Regions from separate parts of the Oceanobacillus alkalisoli genome, predicted to be linked through region 1. Evidence: riboswitches for the same ligand, from Rfam matches in the RefSeq annotation. Region 1 holds a riboswitch; each other region holds the start of a gene.

Region 1 (5,215 bases):
AATATGGTTCCCACATAACTTTTTTCCTATGCAGATATTGGTGTAGAAAGTAGAATAAAAGCAATGGATAACCGGTTGAATGAATTTCATCATTACCAAAGTCGGCTTTTTCATCACCATATGTAGTTGGGAACGAACCAACTACATATGGTGATGGTGCAGCATTAAATATGTATTATGAAATTCATTAGGTTGTCCTTCTACTAAAAAGGAGGCATATCCAATGGATGAAAAAACGCGGGAAGAAATTGCTTTATTTCGTTATGGTTTGATTGCGCCGCTCTTTAATAAGCAAAGAGAACCAAAAGAGTATTTTCAAGAGCTGGAAGGAACAGTACATCAGGTACCCTATTATGGAGAACGAAAGGTTGCAGCTAAAACGATACAAGAATGACATTTAAATTATCGAAGAAATGGATTCGAGGGGTCATGAAATCTATTCAATGAGAAAACAAGCCCTTGAAAAAATTCAATGACCTGTTTTCCCCCTTTTAAACAGCAACAAGTACGCAAATCCTAAACCTACTTCGCCCGAGCTAATTTCCCTACTTCCAACTCATCTCTTGACGACGGTATAAATATAATGGTCGCGATAAATAAACATAAAAGAATCGAAAACAAGAAAATCCCCAGTAAGCCATAATCGTAAATCGCTTGATAATTCGTCAGTAGACCTATTGAAAGGAATGCTCCCGCAATTAAAGCATAAAGCCCTTTCCTCGATACAGAGGTAAATTTCACTTCAAGTGTCTTTGCCTTTTGCAATAATGTGATAATCGTTAATGTACTAAGATTAACTGACATTCCAATCCAAACAGGATGGATATTATAATAAAATTCATTTGGTGCCCAGCCGCCTAGATGGTACCATGAGATTCCGGACAAAAATCCGAGAATCATAGAACCTATTACAGCTTCTTTTGTTGCTAATCTCCAAAATAAGACTGCTACTACTGGTGCAAATGTTGCAGAATTCCTCATCGTCCAAGCTAAAATATTCCACCATGCAGCTTGTTCCGTCCGGAGCAATCCAAATCCAATCATTAACACAGTTAATAACAATAAGGATCGCTGCGTATACTTGACTAATTGTTCTGGAGTCGCGTGCGGATAAATCGCTTGGCCAACGTCTTTCCCTAAGCTCGTTGCTCCGGAAAATTGGCATGGTGCACCCCAACTCAAAGCACAAGCCCATATTCCAAGGAAAAATAATCCAACGAGCGGCGCAGGGAGAACTTGCATCAAATACTGCGGTAATGCTACTAACCCGAGGGTCGTGTCCGGTATCACAATTGCTGCGGAAATACCGAATAGGACACCAAGCAAAATAAAAGGAATCCCAAAAACGGCTGCCATCTTCAATCCTTTTTGTCCTTCTTCCGGTGTACGACATGATAACGCCATTTGAAAAGCCGCCTGTGCTAAGATGACGTTGACGAGAAATGTACCGAACCATGCCACAATCACTTGTATTCCAGCTCCACCCAACTGAAACATTTCCGGGTTCGTTACCGCAAAAGCGCGCAAACCATCTAAACCAGGATTAATGAAGAATGCTAGGATACCGATTGCGAACATTATAATGAAAACAAAGAAATTCATTGTTTGCGTAAAAGCAATGGACCACATCCCCCCAGCTTTCAAATATAGATACAAAAGGAATGCCGTAAATGCAATCGATAAAGATAAGGTAATTCCTGTAAAGACGTGGACTGCCGAAGCAAAGGCAATCGCTGTTGCGACAGACCACATTGGAAATGCAAAAGCTGTAATTGCTCCACTAATTCCAAGCGCCGCTCTTCCATATCGCTCCCCAATTAAACCAGATACCGTAACGACTAATTTTTCACGAAATGGTCCAATAATGACAAAAGCAATAATTAATATTTGCACCGTTTCGGCGACACCATACCAAACTGCCGATATCCCTGTAAGATAGGAAAGTTCAACAATAGAAATAAATGCAGAACCCGAGAATAACCCGGTAATACAAAAAGCTACAATCCACTTATTGAATGTACGCCCACCAACAAAATACCCAGTTGCGTTAGCTTTTTTCCTGGAAACTTGTCCTGCTATCAATAAAAATGCTGTATAAGCAAGTGCAAAGAAAATTAACCATAAACCATAGGAAGTCATTCGGTTACACCTTCTTTTATCTTAATCCAGTTTAATGATATCGGAATTCCTGTATCCTTAAATAAATTGTAGGCAGGACATCTATCCTTCACCTTTTCTTTCAATTCCTCTATTCGATGCTCGCTCTCGTCGGTTTCAAACCAAATCGTATTAATCACCTCTTGGAAATGAGGACTAACATTATCTATCCCTTTCATTCCGCGACGATCAATCGTCCCAATCGAATCAGACTTCAATCGATGAAATGCAAAATCAATTTCTTTTGCGATGGTTTCGATAACAATCAAGATACAGCCGTTAAAGGAACCTAAAATATATTCCATTGGAGTAGGCGCTTCATCAGTCCCTCCTAATTTAACCGGTTCATCAATTGTAAAAGAAAATTTTCTTACTGTATTAACATTTTTTAACACACCAATTCGTTCGCTGCTTGCTTTAACATTTCTTAGATTCGTATTGATTGAACTTGTTTTGTCCACTGACATATTCATCTCTCCTCAAATATAATTATTCTAATTGTTTTACTTGGTTTTAGGGTTAAATCTTTCCACTCCTTCCATATAAAAAGCCCTCCTCCCATCAAAAGATGAGAGAAGGGCAATGATGTATCCTATACCAATACGCTTAACTCATCTTTAGAATACCCAGGTATTCTTCTGAAATTAGCACCATACAAAAAATTGCTGGTTGCTGAGGCTTCAAAGGGTCAGTCCCTCCACCTCTCTCGATAAGATTTCATTCAATTAGAATAAATTATAGATACAGATATTTGAATTGTCAAGAGGTTTTGATTATTAATGAGTTATAAACTTGATTAATATACTTGCAAAGCCCATGAAAACTAAATTTACAGGATACTTTATATTACCCGGTTTATTATGAAAAGACAGTTGATAAAAATACTCTTCCTTGTTATATAAAACAATCTCGAAGATTTTTTGAAAGGAAACTTCAGATATCTTTATATAGTCAATATCCGTAAAATAAATGGTTACTTCACTTTTGGCTCTGGGTAAACACCGATTACTTCTTACAAGCAATATCCGGACGATTGTTCCTTTTCTTATGTATTTGTTTTTTACTCCCTTTATGACTCATCGTTTATAATGCGAAACTTCATTCAGTGTTGGAAGTAACTGGGTAATAACAGCCGTGTAGGGCGAGCAAGGACAAGCCCCCAAGCGCCTCAACTGTTTAAACTCGCTTGATAATGCTTGCGGGATTTCCTCCTACAACGACATTGTCCGGCACATCCTTCGTCACTACTGCACCAGAGGCAATAACAACATTGTCCCCTACAGTCACCCCAGGATTGATAATGGAGCGTCCACCGATCCAGACGTTATCGCCGATCGTAATCGGCTTTCCGTACTCCATTCCGGAATTTCGCTCCGTTGGCTGAATCGGATGTGTCGCTGTATAAAGTTGTACGCCGGGGGCCAGCATGCAATTATCCCCAATTCGGACTTCGCAAACATCTAAAATCGTACAGTCGAAATTTGCGTAAAAGTTTTCTCCTACATATGTATTATATCCGTAATCAAAACGGATGTTGGGCTCCATATAGATTTCTTTGCCTGTCGAGCCGAGCAATTCCTTTAATAATTCCTTCCGCTCTTCGATTTCGGTTTCCAGTGTCTCGTTATAGATCCTTACGTTGCGGCGTGCTTCTAATCGATCTTTCACTAATTCAGGATCTTCGGGATCATACATTTCTCCCGCCAGCATTTTCTCTTTTTCTGTGTTCATTAACATAACTCCTTTTCCCGTAATACTTAAAAAGCAGCACAACGAGGGGAATAAAAACGTTGTGCTGCTTTTTCAAATAAGACCGCCCCCTACCTCCCAGGCTATTGGGCAGGATTGTACGACGTCTAGCTTCTTTCAAGCTTCCCCCTAATCCTTTACCCTTCTTGCAAAATCTACAAATCGGAACTTATCTGGTCGGTGCCTAGACTCTGTGAATTGAAATAGATTCGTATCCTCTAAATGGACCTGACTTCGGATGACTACAACATTTGTGAAACCTTCTAGGTCTAACAGTTCGTGGTCTTCTTTTGTCGGCGTTTCAACGACAATTTCTTTCTTGGCAAAACCGATCATCAGATTCAATTCCTTCTCAATATGGTTATAGATGGAAGTCTCGCAAATCTCCTCAGATAACATCGGCACGTATGTTTCATTGAAATAATCTTTATCAAGGATGACCTTCTCCCCGTCGATTTCCCGGGTACGAATAACATTCCAAATCGATTCCGTCGGGTCCGTCTTTAAAAATTTAGCCGCTTCCCTTTGGTCTTCCGGTTTCAGACGCTTGAGGGTGTGCACGATTGTTCTGCTGTTTAAATTTAACTTCTCCGCCAGTTCGGAATAACTTTGAATTCCGGAGACTGGGAAGGATAACTTGTTTCGATCAATAACAACCGATCCTTTTCCTTGGATTTTCTGAATATAGCCATTTTGTGATAAAAGATCCAGTGCCTTGCGAATCGTTTCACGGGACGCTTCATATTCCCGAGCTAACTCATTTTCTGACGGCAAGAGGTTCCCAATCGCCCATCCACTTTCCTGGATTTTCCTAACTAAATCGTTGTATATGATTAAATATTTCTTCTGCAAGGTGCATCACTTCCAATAATAAACAATCGACTCATATGGGCGTAATTGTAATTGTTCCAGGTTTTGCGGTGAATCTTCATAGTTGGACAGCAAGATTTCCGGAGCCGCTTGTGCCTTTTCTAACTGCAAATCAACCGTTGCGTCTTTCCCGTAGAAATTATTGACGACAAGGATTCTTTCTCCATTCCAATTTCTTGTAAAGGCAAAAATTTGCGGGTCTTCTTCCAAAAGAAGTTGGTAATCTCCATTTGTAATACAGTCATACTTTTTCCTTAACGCGATTAACTGCTGATAATGATAAAAAATAGAATCCGGGTCTTCTAGTGCGTTTTCTGTATTAATTTCCGGATAGTTAGCCGCTACATCTATCCAAGGCGTGCCCGTTGTAAAGCCGGCCTGGTCTTTTGCCGACCATTGCATTGGTGTTCGCCCATTATCACGGGATTTTTTCTGTAAG
Region 2 (5,215 bases), 170 kb from region 1:
AACACTTAGCGGTGTCCAGGCTGCACATGTCGCTGCGATTGTCGGAATGAGAACCGACTTGATGCCAGCTTGTACGGCTGCTGCCTTTGCAATATCAAGAGCTGTTCCTCCACCGATTCCGATGACGGCATCGACTGCTTCGCGTTTATACAGCGTTGCTAGTTGTTCTACTGTTTCTAAGGTACAAGGTCCATCAACGAAAGTTATTGCGGAACGACTGAGTTCTTCTGGCAGATACGGTGAAGCGGCCTCCCAGGCCTTTCTACCACTTACGATATGAATATTTTTTATATCTAAAGCTGCAAGATGTGTCGGTAATTCTTTTAAAACATCGGCTCCAATCCGGTAATGACCTGGTGCGCCTTTTACAATTGCTGAAGTCATGCTAACGGTCTCCTTTTCGCTCTCTTCGCTTAATCTTTCACAATATGAATATTGCGGGCTGCTTTCACACTAGATGCACCTGCAAGAGCAAGGGATGATCTCGACTGCTGAATAAAGTTGGTGAGTACTTTTTCAACTCCAGCTTGTCCGCCGAGAGCTAAACCATATGCATAAGGTCTGCCGAGTAAGACGGCGTCCGCACCGAGCACAAGTGCTTTCACGACATCTGCGCCGCGGCGAATCCCACTATCGATTAAAATTGGAACTTCTCCCCCTGCTTCTTCCAGAATGGCAGGAAGCGCGTCAATGCTAGAGATAACGCCATCCAGCTGCCGGCCACCATGGTTTGAGACGATAATGCCATCAACACCACTTTCAATTGCAAGTCTTGCATCTGTCGGGTGCAAGATTCCTTTTAGTAAAATTGGAAGGGACGTGCGTTTCTTCAGCTCGGCAACATGCTTCCAGCTTAGTGTCGGATGATAAATATTTTGCAAAATCTCTTCCACAACAGATGCCTCATCGTCCTGCTTTAAAGTGGAGCGGAAGACTTCATCTGTAATATAATTCGCTTTCCCGTAACCTGCTTTCAGCGGGGAGAAACGGTTGCTCATATCTTCTTCACGCCAGCCAAACATTGTCGTATCAACCGTTAGAACGATTGCTTGATAGCCTGCTTCTTCTGCACGTTTTACCATATTAAAGGAAATAGCTTCGTTATTGGACCAGTACAGCTGGAACCATTTCGGACTATTTCCTGAAACTTCCTTTACTTCCTCGATCGAGTAACTGGAAACGGTGCTTTGGATATAAGGTACATCCAGTTTTGCAGCTGCTTTTGCAACCGCAAGTTCTGCCTCTTCATGCGTTGTTTTAAGCATCCCGATCGGAGCAAGCAAGAATGGATGACGGTACGTATGACCAAATAATTCTATAGTCGTGTCCACATTCGAAACATCATTTAAATATTGGGGAACAATCGAATACTTCTCGAACGATGCGATGTTTTTCCGCAATGTCTCCTCCCCTCCGCCTCCAGAACGGGTGTAGCCAAATGCGTTTTTCGACATTTTCTCTTTCGCTTTTGCCTCTAACTCTTCCACACGAAAAGGAAAGTCTTCCTCTATCTCCAAGTTCGCAATAAATGCGTCTGTCGTCTTTGTCGTAGTCGTCAAGACCTCTCCCCCCTTAAAAGTTGAGCTTTCTTCTTCCCATTAATCCTTCTTGAGACGTGCAGCAATCCGGTTACCGAGAGACTGGATTCCTTGAACAAGGATGATCAAGATAAAGACCGTCGCATACATGACGTCCACTTCATAACGCAAGTGACCGAAACGATATGCCAAGTCACCGAGTCCGCCTGCTCCAACGAGGCCGGCCATTGCGGTTGCACCGATCAAGCTGATCGTTACAATCGTTAAGCCTAAGATGATCGATGGACGGGCTTCCCGGAGCATGACGCTCCAAATAATTTTATGCGTTTTAATCCCCATTGCTTTATATGCTTCAATAATTCCGCTATCTACTTCAAGGAGCGAGCTTTCCAGTAAGCGTGCAAGGTATGGCGCTGTATAAATAACAAGCGGCACGATAACGCCTTGTACTCCAATTGTTGTTCCGACCAAGAATTTTGTAAATGGCAGGATGAAGAATAATAAAATAATAAACGGAATCGAGCGGACGATGTTAATTACTAAGTTCAGGAATTGATAGACGAACTTATTTTCCAATGATTGGCCTGGTCGCGTCAGCACAACGAGTATTCCTAATGGCACTCCGATTAAGATCGCGAAAAACAGTGAGATGATGACCATTTGAAATGTTTCCATGACGGCTTGTCCAATAATTGGCAGCCATTGTTCGATAAAGTTTCCCATTTTATTCTCCCTCCACTTCTTCTGTCGCGACCCCTTGTTCGTTTAAGAACTTCAAGGAGGCGTTGATTTGTTCCGGTTCGCCGATAAGATGAAGGATCAGATTTCCGACGATACCGTTTTTCAATTCCATAATATTTGCCGTTAAAATATTCGGCTTTACGTTAAACTTTTCAATTACTTGTGCGAGCAGCGGCTCCCCAGCACTTTCCCCGATAAAGGTCAGGCTTGTCACCGTACCATTTAGTTTCAATTGGCTGATGAGGGATGCAGATAATTTACGCTGCGAAATGGTATCTAAAAACCGCTTTGTCGTTTTATGACGAGGATCGGTGAATAATTCGATGGTGGAGCGCTGTTCGACAATTTCCCCATTTTCTAGAACCGTTACACCGTCACAAATCTTCTGGATTACACTCATCTCATGGGTAATGAGTAAGATCGTTATTCCAAGTTCTTCATTAATCTTAAGGAGTAAATCAAGAATGGAATTGGTTGTTTCGGGGTCAAGGGCACTTGTCGCTTCGTCACTCAGCAGAATTTCCGGTTCCTGTGATAATGCACGCGCAATGGCGACCCGTTGCTTTTGTCCACCAGAGAGTTGAGATGGGTAATTGTTCTTTCTGTCTCCTAAATCAACAATCTCCAAATATTTTTCGACACGTTTCTTCACTTCTTCTTTGTTGTAGCCGAGAAGTTTAAGCGGAGTTGCCACGTTCTCATAAACGGTGGCAGTCTTCATCAAATTGAAATGCTGGAAAATCATGCCGATCTTCTGGCGTGTTTTCCGCAAGTTTTCATTTGATAAAGCTGTTAGCTCTGTACCATTGATCGTTACCGTTCCGCTGTTTGGCTTTTCCAGTAAATTGACGAGCCGGATCAACGTACTTTTTCCGGCACCACTGTAACCAATGACACCGTGGATTTCACCTTTTTCCACATGAAGGCTGACATTATTGACTGCTGCCACATCCCCATTCTTAGATGGGAATATCTTCGTGATGTTATCTAATTTGATCATCTATCTATCTTTCCCTTCCAAATCGTCTCCAGATATAAAAATAGTCGGTGATACATTTTTTGTATTAAAATAGCCTCTCTTTTTTACAAAGAAAGAGAGGCTTGTATGTATGCAAGTTGTCCTCTCTCATCTTTCAAAACATGACGTTTTGCTGGAATTAGCACCTGTTTTATGTTGACCATAAAAAGGTTGCCGAGCTTCAACGGGCCAGTCCCTCAGCTACTCTTGATAAGAGATATAAGCTATTTAATTCTATTGATATAGAGTACAGCAAAAATCGTATTCCGTCAACTTTTAATTTCTTCACCTTTTCGGTCAGGGAAAATATTCAGTTTTTCAATCCGTTCGATTGCTTCCTTCAAACGTGCTTCGTCAACGAGTAAGCCAACCCGGATATAACCTTCCCCGTATGCACCGAAGCCATTTCCTGCAGCAACGGCCACATCCGCTTCGTCCAACAGCAAGTCGGCAAACTCTTCACTCGTATATTCTTCTGGAACCGGCAGCCAGGCAAAGAACGATCCACTAGGAGCCTCTACTTCCCAGCCAATACGTTTACATGCTGCAATTAATGTATTTCTCCTGTTCTCATATAACTCGACTAACCTTTTTACGCTTGACTGTTCCTCGGTTAAAGCAATTGCTGCCGCATGTTGTACAGCTGGGAACAGACTAACAAATAAATGGTCTTGCAAGAGATTGATCGCTTCAATCATTTTCGCATTCCCGACCGCAAAGCCAACACGCCAGCCGGCCATATTATATGTTTTCGATAACGTATACAGCTCAATCCCGATATCTTTCGCACCTGCTGCCTCAAGAAAACTAACCGGTTTCTTCCCGTCAAAGCCAATCGCACCGTACGCAATATCATGAACGATTCCAATGCCGTGTTCCCGGCCTAGCTGTGCCGTCTTTTCGAAAAATTCCTTAGAAGCAATAGCTCCCGTAGGATTATTCGGATAATTTAAGTATAATAATTTCGCTTCTTCTAGCTGTTTCGGCGTTAGCTTGTCATAGTCTGGCAGAAATGCATTTTCATGAAGTAATGGCATCACTTCATGCCGCACATTCGCAAGCTTCACACCAGACAGATAGTCTGGATAGCCAGGGTCCGGCAGTAACATCATCTCTCCTTCATTCATTAAGGCGAGGGGTAATTCGACTAAACCGATTTTTGTACCGAATAAAACAGCGACTTCTGTTTCCGGGTCGAGTTCGACATTGTATTCCCGTTTATAAAAGTCAGCTGCTGCTTGCTTCAATTCCACTGTACCGCGAAACGGTGAGTATTGATGTGAATTTGGATCTGCCGCCGCTTTTTGTAAAGCTTCTACAATATGGGTTGGTGTCGGCTGATCTGGGTTCCCTTGCCCTAAATTAATAACATCGCGGCCTTCTGCGTATGCTTTTGTCACTTTTTCTACGAGAGTTGCGAAAAATTGAACAGGCAACTCCTTTAAGCGATTCGAAAATTCCATTGACATAACCTCTTTATTCGTTTATTTACTCAACTTTTGCGCCATGAAATAACTAATTATTCCTTTATAAAGCTGTTGATTACTTTCATACAGCGTAAGTGTCCAAAACTCTCTTCTGGAGGTCCGCAGTCCAGACACTTCTCGCACCTGCTGAGCGGCCGGCAAGCCCCCTCGCGCTATCGCGCTGCGGGGTCTCGCCAGGCCTATCCTCCCGCAGAAGTCTCGAGGTGTCTGGACTGCTCCCAGGAAAGGTCGAATTTAGATTACTGTTTAATATTCCAGGAGTTGAATCCTTATCGCGACGGAATAATTTCTATTTAAAATAACCGTCTTACCAGTTCAGTTGCCCGGTGGACGGTGACTCCTGCGGGAACAGCACGAGCCTGGAGACCCCGCAGGGCGGCAGCCCGAGGAGCTCTAGCCGTGCCTAAGGATGCGCATCCGTCCACCGAGCA
Region 3 (5,215 bases), on a different contig from region 1:
CGGATTTTACTATCTGCGTGATCGCTATGATCTTTCATATAATCGATGACGGTTGCATCTTTCGTAAATTTATAGTCCAGCTGCTCATAAACTCCGAATACAGCTTTCGGAGAGATGGTCAGCCCCTCGCCTTGGTTCATTATATGGCGGAGTAAGGTTGTTTTTCCAGAACCGTTCTTTCCCGTGATTGCAATCGTCTTACCAAGCGGGAATTGAAAGCTCGCTTCTTCAAGTAATGTCTTTCCCCCTGCCTGCAGCTTCAAGCGATCTGCCATGATTGGGAATTTATTATGAAGCTCAAGTGCTTTCGTTTGGTGGAAACGGATGATTTGTTCTTCTTTTGGCGCTTCGATTTCATCCAGTTGTTCGACCCTTTTTTCCAGTGCTTTTGCTGCTCGCTCGACGGATTTTTGGCTTGTGCCTTTTGATTTCGTCTCAAACATTCGATTCGCCTTTGCTTTTGTTTCCTTTTTAGACGTTCGGCTGCTGGCTTCGGTTATCTTCTCTGCCTTCTTCATCTTTTCCTCGGCCGCTTTCAAGAGGCGTGATTTCTCTTTTAGATACTTTTCACGTTCTTCCGCTTGCTGACTTCTTTCCTGTTCTTTTTGCGCGGTATAGTTCGAGTAATTTCCTGTATACTCTTTTACACGACCGTCCTCCACTTCCCAAATCTTGTTCACTAGCTTGTCAAGCACATAACGGTCATGACTTACAAGCACAAGGGCACCATAGTAGTACGTTAATTCATCAATAAAAAACTGAGTTCCGTCTGCATCAAGATGTGTCGTCGGCTCATCCAGCAGTAAGCCTTCGTGATAATCGGAAAAAATTTGTGCCAGCTTCAATCTTGTCTGCTCCCCGCCGCTGAAGTGATCAATTGAAGTCTCCGGAATCGCTAATTTCCCGATCAATTCATAATCAACTTCACTTTGCTCCGGTTCCGACAATTGGTCAAAATAGGCAAAGTCTGCATGACGATGCACCTTGCCACGTGCTGGCTGAATCATTCCAGCAAGCAACTTCAATAACGTACTCTTTCCTGCACCATTTTTCCCGACGATTCCAATCCGATCAAACTGGTGGATTGCTAAACGTTCAATTTCTACTATCGTTTGGTCAAAATAAGTTAACGCTATATTTTCTAATTCAAAACATATTTTTTCCATCTTTGCTACCTCCCGAAATTGTTCTATTTCGTATCGATAGCTAGGATCGATACGAGCTCAAGTTTAGTGCGAGCTCGTATTAAAAGAATAATAACATTTGCATATAATTTTCCTCCTGTACTCCATCTTTCAGTAAAAAACGCACAAAAAAAGAAGGCAGAATAAGCCGCCTTCCTCTTGATAACAAATAACATATAAAAATGAAGATTAATGAAAAGGACAGACTAATCCCATTTACTCTGCTTAAATAAGCAAAGTCTTTGAACGTATTTAGTTACCGGTTCAAAGTTTGGAATCGTAGTCTCATTTTCATTCATTCTCCTTGACATTTAAGATTTATAGTTCCTATAATACATATTTCTATTAGAAAAATCAAATTCCCTTTATTAATCTTCCCAGATTTCCTTGGATAACTCAACGATAAAACGTAATTTCTCCCACTGCTGCTCTTCCGTTAATTTATTCCCGTGGTGGGTTGATGAGAACCCGCATTGGGGACTTAAACAAATCTGCTCCTTTGGAATATATTGTGTTGCTTCCTTAATCCGTGCTTTCAGCTCTTCCTTATCTTCAAGTTCACCTGATTTCGAAGTAACCAAGCCAAGCACCACTTGCGGCCCACCTTTAGGGATATGAGCGAGTGCTTTGAAATCCCCGGAACGCTCGTCATCATATTCCAGGAAGAATCCGTCCACTTTTTCTTTTGCAAGCAAGGTTGGTGCGATTAAATCATAACTACCACCGAACATGTATGTAGACTGGTAATTCCCACGGCATAAGTGCGTTGTAACGGTTAAATCCGCCGGTTTTTCATCTAACACTCCATTAATTACGCGGAGAGCTAAGTCAATGTATTGTTCTCTCGAGTAGCCTTCTTCTGGGAATTCCTTTTCCGGAGAAGAAAGCCCCGCAATATATACGTCATCCAATTGCAAGTAGCGGACTCCCGCATCGTAAAACGCTTGAATCGCATCCCGGTACGCTTGAATAACATCTTTTGCATAATCTTCAATATCAGAGTAAACCGTCTCATCGATCATACCAGGGTGGAACAACTGATTCGGGCTCGGAATTGTTTGTTTTGCGACTGCACGCCCATCGACGATTTGATTAAACACTTTAAAGTCCTCGATAAACGGATGGTTCGGGTTGAATGACACTTTTCCATTATTCCGAATCGTGTACTTTTCCGTTTCTACCCCTTTAAATTTATAACCATGCTCAGGAACATAACCTTCCACGCCATTTAAATGCTCAAGGAAATCAGTGTGCCAGAATCTGCGACGGAATTCTCCATCCGTTACAACCTCTAAACCAACTTCAATCTGCTTATCAACAATTCCGGTAATTTCCTCCGTTTCAATCGCATATAATTCCTCTGCTGAAATCTTGTTATTTTGAAAATCTGCCCTTGCTTGTTTAATCCGTTCTGGTCTTAATAAACTTCCAACATGATCTGCTCTGAATGGCGCTTTCGTAAGTGTTGTCATCATACTGCCCCTTTTCGTTATATTTTTTAACTAAATAAGAAAATCCCCTTCTTTAAAATAAGAAGAGGATTCTAGTATCGTGTCTACTCTTCTTATCTTCAAGCTTATAATGCTACTGGAATTAGCACAGTACATATAAATGTCTGTTGCTGAAGCTTCACAGGGCCAGTCCCTCCACTTCTCTCGATAAGAAAATTTGCTTATTAAGTTATTAGCTATACTCTACATAGCTTTTAGATAATTGTCAACCTTTATTTAATATTCGTTTCCTCAATCGGACGTGCCCGGTAAACAATAAAGGACAAGACGACAGCAACAAGCGTAATGATAAAGATAATAAAGTAGACATGTTCTACCGCAACAACCATCGCTTGACTTAGCGATTGGGCTGACGTTGGGTCCGCAACTCCTGCCAGATAACTTGCCTGTCTGGAGTTCAGAATACTAATAAATACGGAGACTCCAATTGCACCGCTTAATGGCTGCAGCGTAGACATAACAGCCGTACCGTGTGGATATAACCGCTTCGGCAGCTGGTTTAATCCATTCGTTTCAGCTGGCATCATCGTTGCAGATACGCTAAGCATAATGAGCATAAATCCAACGATTATTACCCAAGGCGGCGTATCAGCTGTCATTCGGCTGAACATAAACATCGTCCCGGCAAGCACAATTGTCGCAGGTATCATCATCACCCGAGGACCAACTTTATCGAATAAAGCGCCCATAAATGGGCTCATAATCCCGTTTAAAATACTTCCCGGGAGCAGCAGCATTCCAGCCATTGCTGGTGCAAGAGCCATTGGTCCCTGCATGAACACCGGTAAGATAAGTTCTGAGGCAAACATCGTCATCACAATAATAATGAACATGATTACTGCATGCGTGAACATCGGCAATTTGAACACGCGCAAGTCCATCAACGGTTCTTCCAGCTTAAATTGTCTGATGGCAAAGAGAATGATTCCAATCACCCCAATGATAATTGCAGTTAAAACATCACGTGTTAAAAACCCTGCCTCACTCTCTCCAACCGAGCTGAATCCGTATATTGTTGCACCAAAACCTACCGTTGAAAAGACAATGGAGAGCCAATCGATCTTCGGTTTCGTCACTTCCGATACATTCACCAAATATTTCAAGGCAAAAAGAATCGAAAATACAGCAAATGGGAGGACAGAGATAAATAAAAATCTCCAACCCAAGTAATCAACGATAACTCCCGAAAGTGTTGGTCCGATTGCAGGTGCAAACATAATAACTAACCCAACAATTCCCATGATTTTCCCTCTTTTATGTGGAGGATACACAAGTAAAAAGACGTTGAATATAATCGGCATCAACATTCCAGTACCGACCGCCTGAATCAACCGGCCAGTAAGCAAGACGGAAAATGTCGGCGCGATTGCCGCTATCGTTGTACCAATTGTAAAGACCGTCATCGTCCCAATGAAAAGCTGCCTTGTCGTAAACCATTGCATAAATAATGGAGATACTGGTATAACAATCCCCATCATTAACATAAATCCTGTTGCGACCCACTGTACAGTCGGTAGCGTAATACCGAACTCTGCCATTAACGTCGTGAGCGCAATATTCAACAGTGTCTCATTCAATATCGCGAAAAATGCTCCGATGATCAACGCTGCCATAAGCGGCAATGTTTTGACATTCGGATCTTCTGATAGAAATTCATAATTTTTTTCTTTTGATTTGCTCATTATTTTTACCTCTAATTTTATTTTAATGTATCGTATATCTATGTTTTTCAGTTACTTTTTCACATCAAAAGAATAATAAAATCTGCAAAAAAATTCCTCCTTCAATCGTTTGTTCAAAATAAAAAATCACAAGCAGCTGCCTGTGGTTGAAAGTAAGGGATACATCTTAAATACATGGGGGCCACTAAAACTAAAAAGGAAAGACAGAACAAAGCCGCCTTTCCACCAATGCATCGAATTATCCGTAGGGTTCATTATAAAGTATATAACTATTCCATAACTTGATATAAAATTATGAATAAAGGACAGACGTATCCCAATTACTCCGCAGCACAAACAGAGTCTTTGACCATATTCAATTATTGGTTCAAAGTTAGGAATTGTTGTCTCATTTTTTCAGTAATGCTCCTTCTTCTTGTAAAAATCATTCTTATTATAATCGGTCATTCAGAATGTGTCAAGGTACATTTCCTGCACTTTCTCAAGGTCATCGACAAGTAGGTTCATTTCTTCCTGGCTCAATCGGATAGGCAGTTGATCATACAACGTAATGACGTGGTCTTCTGTATCTTTTTGGTGGTTTTTCAGATAATGATAAAGCCTTTCTAACTGTTTTTCATTTATCGTTGTTTGTGTCGTTAGATGTTTTATTTTTTGTATAGAAAACTCATTCGCATTGCCGTCAAATTCTCCTGATATAATCTTTCCTGACAGGAACATATCATCACCTCAGAGTCATTTGATCAAGCTAGTATTAATAATAGCTTAACCAAAGGTTTCGATTGTTATTAACTCAACCCCCAACACCTGATAATAAAAAAGAGAATTAGTAATTGCT
Region 4 (5,215 bases), 290 kb from region 1:
TTACAGTGACGGTCCATGCGGATTGGCAAAGTTTTGAGACCTCGGAGCAGCAACCATGCATCAAATGGAGACATAATCCCGCCTATATCCTTGCGTGCAGACATAGCAAGTTCATCAATAAAATCGGCCTTCCCTGCGACAAGACCGGCAATCACGTCTCCGTGACCGCCGATATATTTCGTAGCACTATGGAGCACGATATCGCATCCTAAATCTATCGGCCGCTGTAAATAGGGGGTAGAGAATGTATTATCAACGACGACTGGTATACCATATTGTTTCGCAACCTTGCTAACAAGTTCTAAATCAATGAGCTTCATTGTCGGGTTAATCGGGGTTTCAACATAAATCAATGTAGTTTCCGGTTTTATTTTAGCGTGGATTTCGTCTTCTGAATCGAGCAAGGAGAAATCTGAAGTAATATTGTATTTTTCTTTCAGCATCATCAACAAGCCATACGTACAACCATAGAGACCTGCAGAGCACAGAACATGATCATTCGCTTTCGTCAAAGACAATAAAACAGCTGAAACAGCCGCCATACCCGAAGCAAACGCAAGACCTTTCTCCCCATTTTCAAGCCGGGCAATCCGCTCCTCGAGAACACGAACAGTCGGATTTCCTAAACGAGAATAAACGAATCCTTCCTCTTCCCCGCTAAAGCGTCTTTCGCCTTGTTCCGCCGAATTAAAGACATAGGTGGATGTTTGAAAGAGTGGAACGGAAAGACTTCCGAGCATTTCCAACTCATCATATCCCTCGTGAATCACTGCCGTTTCAAATCTCTGATATTTGTTTGCCATGTGCTTCCTCCCCTTTATTCTCCTACTCGAAAATATGACAATTCATGAAGCATTACTTCTATTACTAGCATACAAGAAAAACGCCTTTAATGAAAGCGGTTTCTATAGTTGGAAGTGGGACTTGGGGTCAGAGCATTTGTCCCAGTGGGACGGCTACACTGACCCCAATGTCCCGCCACGATAGCCGGGACAAAACCTCTGACCCCGTGTCCCGATTCTTGAGTTTTTGCGTAATTAGTCTTAATATTGTTTTTATACTTAACAGAGGAATCGGAAGGAGGTTGTGGCGATGGAGTCAAAGGAGATGAAGTTAGGTACGCTATATACGCTTAGCGCGTATTTGCTCTGGGGTTTCTTGACCATATACTGGAAACTTCTTGACCATGTGAATCCGATGGAAACGCTCGCCCATCGGATTGTCTGGTCGTTCATTTTCATGATCGCTTTACTGCTCACACTCAAGCAATTTTGGTCATTCCTCGCTACGTGCCAGAGTTTATTACGAAATCCCAAGAACTTATTAGCTATTGCAGCTGCTTCCGTCCTCATCTCGACCAATTGGTTTTTATTTATTTGGGCAGTCGCGAATGGATACGTCCTCCAAGCAAGTCTCGGCTATTATATTAATCCATTAATGAGCATTTTCTTAGGTATTGTCGTCTTAAGGGAACAAGTTACGATGCGGCAAGGGTTCGCTTTTTTGCTCTGTATCGTAAGTGTTCTCTATCTGACAATTTCTAGCGGCGTATTCCCTTGGGTCTCTCTTGCCCTTGCTACAAGCTTTGCAATTTACGGTCTGTTAAAAAAGAAAATCAACATTAGTGCAACTCACGGGCTTACGGTTGAAACAATGCTTGTCACCCCGATTGCAGCAGGCTATCTTTTCCTGCTTCCGGCTCAAGCTTTCACACTCTCACCAGCTATTTCAGGGACAAATCTGTTACTTGTCGGAGCAGGAATTGCCACTGCGATTCCTCTTTTATTATTTGCAAGTGGTGCCAGGGCAATTCCATTATCCATGGTAGGGATCTTACAATTTATCACACCGACAATGATGCTTTTCCTCGGTGTGTTCGTCTATCATGAACCTTTTTCAATGGAAAATTTTATCGCCTTCTTATTTATCTGGTTTGCACTCATTCTTTATTTAAGTTCGGTTTATCATCACCCAGCAAAAAAACGTGCAAAAACATAAAACTGAGGAAAAACTTTGCTTAGGGTCTTGGGGTCAGAGCATTTGTCCCAGTCACCAGCGGGACAGTTTCTCTGACCCCAATGTCCCGCGACGCCTGGGACAAGATCTCTGACCCCCTTGTCTCCATCTGTCCCCACGCTAAAATCTTTTTTAAGAAAACCAACTAAAGGGGTTGACATTCGGTTGAGGAAGGCGTTATAATCATCAGTAAATTTATAAAAGATTTTCAAGTAGCGCAGTTAGCGCTTTTCCTGAAAATTTTAAGTTAGAAATCTTCTTATCAAGAGCGGCGGAGGGATTAGGCCCGATGAAGCCCGGCAACCTTGAAGTAAGCAACTTTTACTTTTAATGGTGCTAATTCCTACAGATCTAACCTGATCTGGAAGATAAGAAGAGGACATGTATAGTAAACTATACGCCCTCTTCTTAAGGAAGAGGGCGTTTTCATTATCCCTCTCTCCAGAACAAACGAACTACATATTTTAAAAAACCAAGGAGGAAATACAATGTCAGAATTCAATATTTTCGATTTAGAAACACAAGCCCTTCACGCAGGTCAAGAGGAGCCAGATTCAGCTTCCGGAGCAAGAGCAGTACCTATTTACGAAACAACTTCCTACGTTTTCCCAAGTACAGAGCATGCGCAGGGTGTTTTTGGACTTACAACTCCAGGAAACGTCTACACACGGATCACGAACCCGACGGTGGCAGCTTTTGAACAACGAATCTCAGATCTTGAAGATGGTGTTGGAGCAGTAGCAACATCTTCTGGAATGGCTGCCATTACACTCGCTATTTTAAATATCGCTGGAACAGGTGACGAAATTATTGCAGATAGCAACCTTTACGGTGGAACGTATAACCTTTTCCTGAATACATTGCCAAAATACGGAATCAACTTCAAACTAGTCGACGGGACAAACCCAGAGAATTTCCGTGCAGCAATTACCGACAACACGAAAGCAATCTTCGGTGAAACGATCACGAACCCGAGCTTAAACGTATTCGATATTGAAGCAGTTGCCGAAATCGCACATGAAAATGGACTCCCGCTCATCATCGACAACACGTTCGCAACCCCATTCATTACAAAACCAATTAGCTGGGGTGCCGATATCGTCATCCATTCCGCAACGAAATGGATTGGCGGTCACGGTACAACTATTGGTGGAGTCGTTGTAGACGGTGGACGCTTCAACTGGGATAACCCGCGTTTCCCTGAGTTCACAACACCGGACGAGAGCTATAAAGGCTTAAAATACGTTGACGTTGGACCAGCTGCATTTGCAACAAAGTTACGTGTCCAACTATTACGTGACATTGGTGCTTCATTAAGTCCAAAGAGTGCTTTCACGTTCATCCAAGGGCTTGAGTCTTTACAAGTGCGAATCGACCGTCACTTGGAGAATACGAAAGATGTCGTCTCTTATTTGAAAAACCATCCGGCAGTAGAATGGGTCAACTATCCAGGTCTTGAAGAGCACCCTTCCTATGAATTAGGGAAGAAATATTTAAAACGCGGTGCAGGTTCCATCATTACATTCGGTATTAAAGGTGGTCGGGAAGCGGGACGTAAACTCATCGATAGCATTACGCTTTGGTCCCATGTGGCAAACGTTGGAGATTCGAAATCCTTGATCATCCACCCTGCTTCAACGACACACCAGCAGCTAAATGCGGAAGATTTGAAAAAGAGCGGTACACCGGAAGAACTCGTCCGCTTGTCAATTGGTCTTGAATCAACAAAAGATATTTTAAAAGACCTTGACCAAGCAATTGCAAAAGCAACTGGCGAGGCACCGCAAATCACACCGACAGCAGAAGATGCAGTAAACTGGCTGCTCCATTCGCCTTTTGATCGTTCAGAAGGGTTACGCAAGAAAGCAATTGCGGTTGCTGGCGTTGAAGATGCGACAGAGAAAAAACTAAGGAACTACGGTTTTGAAGTAATAGCTGTTGAAAATGCGGAACAATTGAGCGATGTTTCCGGATCCCTTGATGCACTTGTCGTAAACGCAGAGGAGCTTCCAAAAGAAATCATCGAGCAGCTTATCAATAAAGAAAGCAAGATTCTTTGGCTTGAAACTAACGCTGATGACGCTACAGCTGAACATGCGCAAGCTGCAGGCATTCAGGTGGTTGAAAGCAAGTCCATTGCGAGTGAATTGGACCGTATTCGCGGCAGTAAAGCAGCAAAAGAGACAATTGAAATATAGAAATGGAGCTTTCAGAAAGAAACGAATGCCAGGTGCGTTCGTTTCTTTTTTTGTCTCCTCCCTTCCTCTTGTTTAACTTAAGTTTTTTAGGAGTAGTATAATAGGGTAAGTAGAGAATAGTAGACAAATTAAATCCACGTTTTATACTGGTAGTAGACAGATTATAGGTGTGATACGATGAAAAAAATATTATTTATCCTTTTTGCAATCATTCTTTTAACAATAGGAATACTTTATTATATAGATAGTCAGCCCCCGGCATTAAACCAGCCTTTAATCCCTGAGGAGAACGAAGAAGAATTAATGGAAGAAACTGAACCAATTCAAGATGACCAGGATGAGGTAGAGGAAACGGCAGAGGAAGAAAACAGCTTTTCCCAACGGCTATCCCACGTCGTTAAAGATACGTTCGGAAGGATTTTTCAGCGTGAAGTAAAAATAGTCGCGATTGGGGATTCACTCACCCGCGGAGTCGGTGATACGACAAATAGCGGCGGTTATGTAGGAATTTTAGAACGCTCATTAAACCAGGAAGAAGAAATTGCGACATTTGAAAACTTTGGTATACCTGGTAACCGGACGGATCAGCTTTTAATCCGTTTAGGGCAACCTGAAATCATTGAAGCGCTGGAAGAAGCGAATATTGTTCTTGTCACAATTGGTGCGAATGACATTATGGAAGTGGCGAAGGAAAATATTACAAACCTGGAAATAGAAGACTTCATTCAAGAACATAGCGATTACGAAGAACGGCTTGAGGAAATTCTTGAAACGCTCTCTGACATTAATTCGAATGCCGATATTTATCTGCTCGGAATTTACAATCCCTTTGAAAGGTATTTCCAAGATATCGAGGAATTAAATCAGATTGTAAATACCTGGAATGAGACAGGAAGCAGCTTGGCGAACGAAATGGATAATATTACGTTCATCCCGATCATCGATTTATTTGCCGGGAATGAGGATCCTATATTTGCCGATGATAATTTTCACCCAAATTA

What was found. Region 1 has a riboswitch for S-adenosylmethionine ahead of L3V42_RS02830 (OsmC family protein). Riboswitches for the same ligand answer to the same signal wherever they lie in the genome.
Region 2: another riboswitch for S-adenosylmethionine. It lies ahead of L3V42_RS03575 (methionine ABC transporter ATP-binding protein); the one in region 1 lies ahead of L3V42_RS02830 (OsmC family protein).
Region 3: another riboswitch for S-adenosylmethionine. It lies ahead of L3V42_RS08975 (5-methyltetrahydropteroyltriglutamate--homocysteine S-methyltransferase); the one in region 1 lies ahead of L3V42_RS02830 (OsmC family protein).
Region 4: another riboswitch for S-adenosylmethionine. It lies ahead of L3V42_RS04090 (PLP-dependent aspartate aminotransferase family protein); the one in region 1 lies ahead of L3V42_RS02830 (OsmC family protein).

The regions. Positions count from the first base shown of each region.
Region 1 is NZ_JAKNRA010000001.1:621,597-626,811, forward strand. It holds partial or broken gene L3V42_RS02820 (IS481 family transposase) at 224-385, shown strand; gene L3V42_RS02825 (sodium:solute symporter family protein) at 523-2,139, opposite strand; gene L3V42_RS02830 (OsmC family protein) at 2,136-2,624, opposite strand; SAM riboswitch class I at 2,766-2,873, opposite strand; gene L3V42_RS02835 (maltose acetyltransferase domain-containing protein) at 3,334-3,888, opposite strand; gene treR (trehalose operon repressor) at 4,036-4,758, opposite strand; gene treC (alpha,alpha-phosphotrehalase) at 4,765-5,215, opposite strand, start outside.
Region 2 is NZ_JAKNRA010000001.1:793,930-799,144, forward strand. It holds gene L3V42_RS03560 (iron-containing alcohol dehydrogenase family protein) at 1-384, opposite strand, end outside; gene L3V42_RS03565 (alpha-hydroxy-acid oxidizing protein) at 414-1,559, opposite strand; gene L3V42_RS03570 (methionine ABC transporter permease) at 1,599-2,261, opposite strand; gene L3V42_RS03575 (methionine ABC transporter ATP-binding protein) at 2,263-3,279, opposite strand; SAM riboswitch class I at 3,403-3,514, opposite strand; gene L3V42_RS03580 (pyridoxal phosphate-dependent aminotransferase) at 3,567-4,760, opposite strand.
Region 3 is NZ_JAKNRA010000005.1:87,409-92,623, forward strand. It holds gene L3V42_RS08970 (Msr family ABC-F type ribosomal protection protein) at 1-1,166, opposite strand, end outside; gene L3V42_RS08975 (5-methyltetrahydropteroyltriglutamate--homocysteine S-methyltransferase) at 1,553-2,659, opposite strand; SAM riboswitch class I at 2,746-2,849, opposite strand; gene L3V42_RS08980 (MDR family MFS transporter) at 2,908-4,377, opposite strand; gene L3V42_RS08985 (hypothetical protein) at 4,825-5,097, opposite strand.
Region 4 is NZ_JAKNRA010000001.1:907,315-912,529, forward strand. It holds gene megL (methionine gamma-lyase) at 1-803, opposite strand, end outside; gene rarD (EamA family transporter RarD) at 1,093-1,998, shown strand; SAM riboswitch class I at 2,273-2,391, shown strand; gene L3V42_RS04090 (PLP-dependent aspartate aminotransferase family protein) at 2,505-4,214, shown strand; gene L3V42_RS04095 (SGNH/GDSL hydrolase family protein) at 4,392-5,215, shown strand, end outside.